Lichenicola cladoniae: one gene and its partner. The protein of the gene in region 1 binds, or shares a complex with, the protein of each later gene. Links are inferred from orthologs where the notes say so. Each region holds a gene or a part of one and is shown on either strand. Other genes may lie near its edges.

The links.
Region 2: the proteins of HN018_RS07090 (region 1) and uvrB are in contact, whole or in part, in a crystal structure (PDB 7EGT), measured with the Thermus thermophilus proteins. The link is inferred for Lichenicola cladoniae from one-to-one orthologs. Residues at the interface, in WP_096412145.1 of Thermus thermophilus: His654, Arg656, Phe657, Gln666, Asp668, Glu669, Lys680, Arg681, Leu682, Ser683, Lys685, Tyr686, Ala687; in WP_096411307.1 of Thermus thermophilus: Glu23, Leu25, Arg26, Asp27, Gly28, Glu29, Arg30, Phe31, Arg55, Glu326, Asp327, Phe328, Glu379, Ser382, Gln383, His398, Gly400, Arg401.

The regions. Positions count from the first base shown.
Region 1 is NZ_CP053708.1:1,524,937-1,528,212, reverse strand. What follows is about bases 204-3,162. They hold HN018_RS07090 (ATP-dependent helicase), read left to right. Parts: upstream 204-533; coding sequence 534-2,792; downstream 2,793-3,162. Other genes in these bases: HN018_RS07085 (50S ribosomal protein L11 methyltransferase), read left to right, coding at 2,789-3,162; HN018_RS07095 (JAB domain-containing protein), read right to left, coding at 204-303. Outside these bases: more of HN018_RS07095, read right to left, coding at 1-203; more of HN018_RS07085, read left to right, coding at 3,163-3,276. UniProt on the Escherichia coli protein: A helicase with DNA-dependent ATPase activity. Unwinds DNA duplexes with 3'-5' polarity. Translocates on single-stranded DNA with 3'-5' polarity. Initiates unwinding more efficiently from a nicked substrate than double-stranded DNA.
Region 2 is NZ_CP053708.1:1,369,501-1,372,781, forward strand. The notes cover bases 131-3,094. They hold uvrB (excinuclease ABC subunit UvrB), read left to right. Parts: upstream 131-481; coding sequence 482-2,707; downstream 2,708-3,094. Other genes in these bases: HN018_RS06285 (DUF167 domain-containing protein), read right to left, coding at 131-432; HN018_RS06295 (TonB-dependent receptor), read right to left, coding at 2,764-3,094. Also shown: HN018_RS06280 (RES family NAD+ phosphorylase), read left to right, coding at 1-92; more of HN018_RS06285, read right to left, coding at 124-130; more of HN018_RS06295, read right to left, coding at 3,095-3,281. UniProt on the Escherichia coli protein: The UvrABC repair system catalyzes the recognition and processing of DNA lesions. A damage recognition complex composed of 2 UvrA and 2 UvrB subunits scans DNA for abnormalities.

The DNA of each region.
Region 1 (3,276 bases):
ATACTCGAGCAGGCGGTCCCAGTTGTTGAGGATCGGGGTGGTGCGGCGTTCAGGCCCGGCCAGCCGCCGCGCAGCCTCCTCCGGCAACTGCAGAACGGCGATGGCGTCCGGTCCCAGGCCGCCGGTCACCGCGAGCGCCGCCGGGCTGGCGGACAGCACGCCGGCCAGACTGCCGAAGGTATTGATCAGCTGCTTGGCCAGCGGTTTGGTGTCCCGGCGCGCGATCGCCAGGAACAGCAGCATCTCCAGGATCTCGTAGTCGGCGAGCGCTTCCGGCCCACGCGACAGCAGCTTTTCGCGCATGCGGCCCCGATGCCCGGCCGGTCCGGTGCTGTCGAAACTGGGGCGGTTTCCGGGCAACAAGGACAAAGGCATTCCGACCTCGATACACTAACCAACCGTTAGCGTATCGAACCGACTCGACGGAGGGAGATGTTTTTCGGGCTGTGCATCCACATGCCGTGCGACGCATGAGGAACAAAACAAGAAACCGCATTGAGGCCTGGCGGTCGAAGCCCTAGGTTGCCTGGGACATGACATCCTATCTCGAACGGCTGAATCCCGAGCAGCGCGAGGCCGTCGAGACGGTCGACGGTCCCTTGCTGGTGCTGGCAGGTGCCGGCACCGGCAAGACGCGCGTGCTGACCACCCGCTTTGCCCATATCCTGCTGAGCGGGCGTGCCTCGCCCGGCCAGGTGCTGGCAGTCACCTTCACCAACCGGGCGTCACGCGAGATGCGCGAACGGGTGGCGGTCATTCTCGGCCGCCCGGTCGAGGGGCTGTGGCTGGGCACCTTCCACGCGCTGTGTGCCCGCATGCTCCGGCGCCACGCCGAGTATGTCGGGCTCACCTCCAGCTTCACCATCCTGGATACCGACGACCAGCTCCGCCTGCTGAAGCAGGTGATGGAGCTGCACCGGATCGACATCAAGCGCTGGCCGGCACCCGGGCTGATGGGCGCGATCCAGCGCTGGAAGGATCGCGGTCTGACGCCGGACCGGATCACCCCATCCGAGGATACCGACTTTGCCGGCGGCAAGGCGCGGCAGATCTACGGCGACTACCAGGAGCGCCTGCGCCAGCTCAACGCCGCCGATTTCGGCGACCTGATGCTGCATATCGTCGAGATCCTGCGCACCCGGCCGGACGTGCTGGCGCAGTATCACCGTGCCTTCCGCTACATCCTGGTCGACGAGTACCAGGATACCAACACCATCCAGTATCTGTGGCTGCGCCTGCTTGCCCAGCGCGAGGGCTTCCCCTCGAACATCTGCTGCGTCGGCGACGACGACCAGTCGATCTATTCATGGCGCGGCGCCGAGGTGGAAAACATCCTGCGCTTCGAGAAGGATTTCCCCGGCGCCACCATCGTCCGGCTGGAGAGCAACTATCGCTCGACCGCGCCGATCCTGGGCGCGGCTTCCGGGCTGATCGCCCATAACGAGGGTCGGATGGGCAAGACCCTGCGGCCCGGGCGCGAGGACTCCCAGGGCGACAAGGTGCTGATCGCCTCGGTGTGGGACTCCGACGAGGAAGCCCGTCTGGTGGGCGAGCGGATCGAGCAGTTGCACCGCGAAGGCAACACCCTGTCCGAGATGGCGATCCTGGTCCGTGCCGGCTTCCAGACCCGCGCATTCGAGGAGCGGATGATCACGCTGGGCCTGCCTTATCGGGTGATCGGCGGCATGCGCTTCTATGAGCGGGCCGAGATCCGCGATGCGATCGCCTACATGCGGGCGATGAACCAGCCGTCCGACGACCTCGCCTTCGAACGGATCATCAACCTGCCCCGCCGCGGTGTCGGCGACGTGGCGTTGAGCGCGCTGCACAGCCGCGCGCGTGCCGACCGCGTGCCGATGACCGAGGCCGTCTTGCGGCTTCTGGCCGACGGCACCCTCAAGGGCCGCGTGCGCGACCAGCTCGGGCAATTGATGGCAACGCTCGAGCGCGGCCGCATCGGCCTGGCCGAGGCTGCCCAGGGCGAGCAGATCGCACCGGTGCATATCCGCGTGGTCGAGACGCTGCTCGAGGAGAGCGGCTACATCGACATGTGGAAACGCGACAAGTCGCCCGACGCCCCGGGACGTCTCGACAACCTCAAGGAGCTGGTGCGCGCGCTGGTCGATTTCGAAACATTGGGCGGCTTCCTGGAACACGTCTCGCTGGTGATGGAGAACGACGAGAATGCCGGCGCCGACCGCGTCAATCTTATGACGTTGCACGGAGCCAAGGGGCTCGAGTTCGACAACGTGTTCCTGCCCGGCTGGGAGGAAGGCCTGTTCCCGAGCCAGCGCACCATGGACGAGAGCGGCAACAAGGGTCTCGAGGAGGAGCGCCGCCTGGCCTATGTCGGCATCACCAGGGCCCGCAAGCGCGCGCTGATCAGCCACGCCGCCAACCGGCGCATCTACGCCAACTGGCAGAGCTCGATCCCGAGCCGCTTCATCGACGAGATCCCCGAGGAGCATGCCGAACGGATGGGCTCCACGTCACTCGCCCGCGAGCAGTTGCGCAATGCGCCTACGGTGTTCAGCGGCCAGTTCCCGCTGATGGCCAAGCGTCCGCGCGCGATCGAGAGCTGGGAGCAGCCCGGACGGGCGCCACGCTCCGACACGCTGGCACCCGGCACCCGGGTGTTTCACCAGAAATTCGGCTACGGGATCGTGAAAAGTGCAGATGACAACAAGCTCGATGTCGAGTTCGAGAAAGCCGGGTTCAAGCGCGTGCTCGACAACTACGTGCAGCAGGTGAGCGAAGGCGAGATCGGCGCCGACATCGGAACCGGATCATGACGGTGATGACCCGGCGTCACGCGACGCGGCTGGAAACGGTGCATGTCACCGTCCCGGACAGCGCCGTCGAGGCCTACGAAAGCGCGCTCGCCAGCGTCTGCACCACGGTCGGCATCTTCGAGGCGGACGACACCCAGACGATCTGGCGGATCGAGGGTGTCAAGGATGTCGGCGTCGGCGAGGTCATGCTGCAATCCGCACTCGCCCTGGCTGCCGCGGCCACCGGGCTGATCGCGACGCTGGAACGCTCGGACACCGAGGCCGAGGGCTGGCTCGCCCGCACCTACGAGAGCTTTCCCGAGCAGCAGGTCGGCAAGCGCTTCTCGATCCGCGGCACCCACCTGCTGGCAACCACCGGCGGGCACCGGATCACCCTGACGCTGGATGCAGGCATCGCGTTCGGCTCGGGCGAGCACGGCTCCACGCGCGGCTGCCTGCGCGCGCTGGAGCGCATCGCCTATCGCCGGCCGGCCCGGATCCTGGA
Region 2 (3,281 bases), 160 kb from region 1 along the record:
GCCAGGGCAGCCTGTGGCGCCTTACCTGGGCCGGCAGCCGCACGCCGGAGGTGAGCCGGCCGGCCGGGACGCCACCGCTTTCGACCTGTTGAGGTGCGCGGGAGGCTGGTCCGGCGGCCGGTGTCAGCCCGCCAGCAACACCTGCAGCCGTGCCGCCAGGGTTTCGCGATCACCCTCGATCCGCAGCAGTTTTTCCCGTGACGTGCCGCCGCTGTGCAGGCTGACCCTGCTGGCGGCGACCCCGAAGGCCTCCGCGACGGCGTCGCAGACCGCTCTCGTCGCGCGGCCATCCTCCGCCGGTGCCGTTACCGCGACCCGCAGGCGTATCCGGCCGTTCGCATCCGCCGTGCCGCCGGCAACCGCCGGCCGCCTGGCGCGGGGCTGAGCGCGCACCGCCACCAGCAGTATTCCGGCATCCGGATCGATCGTCACCTGCCCGGATCTCCTTGCCTTGGGCGATCCCGATCGCCACCTTCAGCCCATGTCAGTGACGCTCCAGAAGAAGCCTTCCCGCAAGCCCGAGCGGCCGGCTCGTCCGGCGATCGATCCGGCCAACCAGTTCGAGCCGGACCGGCAGGCGGCCAAGCCGAAGCTGCGCCAGCTGAAGGTGGTTTCTCCCTATGAGCCGGCCGGCGACCAGCCGACGGCGATCCGCGAGCTGGTGGCTGGCGTGCAGTCGGGCGAGCGCGACCAGGTGCTGCTTGGCGTCACCGGGTCCGGCAAGACCTTTACCATGGCCAAGGTGATCGAGGCGGTGCAGAAGCCGACCCTGATCCTGGCGCCGAACAAGACGCTGGCGGCCCAGCTCTATGGCGAGATGAAGCAGTTCTTTCCGGAGAACGCGGTCGAGTATTTCGTCAGCTACTACGACTACTACCAGCCCGAAGCCTACGTGCCGCGCTCCGATACCTATATCGAGAAGGACAGCGCGATCAACGAGCAGATCGACCGGATGCGCCACGCGGCGACCCAGGCGCTGCTCGAGCGCAACGACGTCATCATCGTGGCCTCGGTGTCCTGCATCTACGGTATCGGTTCGGTCGAGACCTACTCCCGCATGGTGGTCAAGATGCAGGTCGGCGGCGCGATCGCGCGCGACACGCTGGTCAAGGCGCTGGTCGAGCAGCAATACCGGCGCAACGACGCCTCGTTCCAGCGCGGCACCTTCCGCGTGCGCGGCGAGACCGTCGATGTGTTCCCGGTGCAGAACGAAGACCGCGCCTGGCGGATCATGCTGTTCGGGGACGAGATCGAAAGCATCATCGAGTTCGACCCGCTGACGGGCGAAAAGACCGCCGACCTCGAGGAGGTGCACGTCTACGCCAACAGCCATTACGTCACGCCGCGTCCGACGCTGAACCAGGCCACCATCCTGATCAAGCAGGAGCTGCGCGAACGGCTGATCGAGTTCACCGCGAACGGCAAGCTGCTCGAGGCCGAGCGGCTGCAGCAGCGCTGCACCTTCGATCTCGAAATGATCGAGACCACGGGCGCCTGCAAAGGAATCGAGAACTACTCGCGCTATCTGTCCGGCCGCAAGCCCGGCGATCCGCCGCCGACCCTGTTCGAATACCTCCCCGAGGACGCCTTGCTGATCGTGGACGAAAGCCATGTGACCGTGCCGCAGATCGGCGGCATGGAGCGCGGAGACTTTGCACGCAAATCGATCCTGTCCGAGTTCGGGTTCCGGCTTCCCTCGTGCCTGGATAACCGTCCGTTGCGCTTCGACGAGTGGGAGCGCTTCCGGCCGCAGACCATCCATGTGAGCGCCACGCCCGGCCCGTGGGAGATGGATCGCGTCGAAGGCGTGTTCGCCGAACAGGTGATCCGGCCGACCGGGCTGATCGATCCGGTCACCGAGATCCGCCCGGTCGAGCACCAGGTCGACGATCTCCTGGCCGAATGCCGGATCGTGATCGGCCGCGGCGGCCGTATCCTGGTCACCACGCTGACCAAGCGCATGGCCGAGGACCTCACCGAATACATGACCGAGGCGGGCATCAAGGTCCGCTACCTGCACTCGGACGTCGACACGCTCGAGCGCATCGAGATCATTCGCGACCTGCGTCTCGGCGCATTCGACGTGCTGATCGGCATCAACCTGCTGCGCGAGGGCCTGGATATTCCCGAGTGCCAGCTCGTGGCGATCCTGGATGCCGACAAGGAAGGGTTTCTCCGCTCGCGCACCTCGCTGATCCAGACCATCGGCCGCGCCGCCCGCAACATCGACGGGCGCGTGCTGCTGTACGCCGACCGCATGACCGACAGCCTGAAATACGCGATCGAGGAAACCGATCGCCGGCGCACCCGGCAATCCGACTGGAACACCGCGCACGGCATCACGCCGCATTCGGTACGCACGCATATCGGCGACGCGATCAAGTCGGTATTCGAGCAGGACTACGTGACGGTGTCGCCGATCAAGGATGGCGGCATCACCGACATGGTCGGCAAGGACCTGAAGGCGGCGATCGTGGATATCGAGAAGCGCATGCGCGCCGCCGCCGCCGATTTGGAATTCGAGACCGCGGCCCGCCTGCGCGACGAGCTCAAGCGGCTGGAGGCGCTCGATCTCGGACTCGAGCCGCCACCGCCGTCGCCGGCTTCACGCGGCGGCAAGGTCGCCAAGTCTCGGACGCCCGAGCCGCTCGGTCCGGGCGGTGGCGGGTATGATCCGTCGCAGCGACGGGGCAAGCGGCGGGGTTGAAGACCAAGGGCGCTGCCCCTGGACCCCGCCAAAGGCTTGCCTTTGGAAGCCGCTTGTTAGAAGCGCTGGGTGATGCCGCCCAGGATGGTCCGGCGTAGGCCGTATTGCGGGGCTCCGACGCCGATGCCGCTGCCGTCGCGAATGAGGTAGCGGCGATCGAGCAGGTTCAGGATATCGAGCCGTATCTCGGTGCCGCGCAACACCAGCCGCTTGAAGGTCTGCACGAACGAGGTGTTGATCACGTAATAGCCGGGCAGGGCGCGTCCGTTCGGAACATCGCCGTCGGCACGCAGGCCGGAGCCGACGACGAGATCGACCGATGCCCGCAGCGGATGATTCGAGCCGTGCAGGAACGAATAGGCCGCACCGGCCGATCCGGTCCAGCGCTGGTCATGGTCGAGATGCACCCAGCGGTTCTTGATGTAGGAAACATCGGCCTCGCTGAAGTTGAACTGCGACGAGGTGAGATCCTTGCCGATCGCCCGCGACCAGGCGACGCTGCCATACAGCGAGAGCGGCCCCTTGTCGTACGATGCGGTCGCCTCGTATCCGTGCACTTCCCCACGTGCGTAGT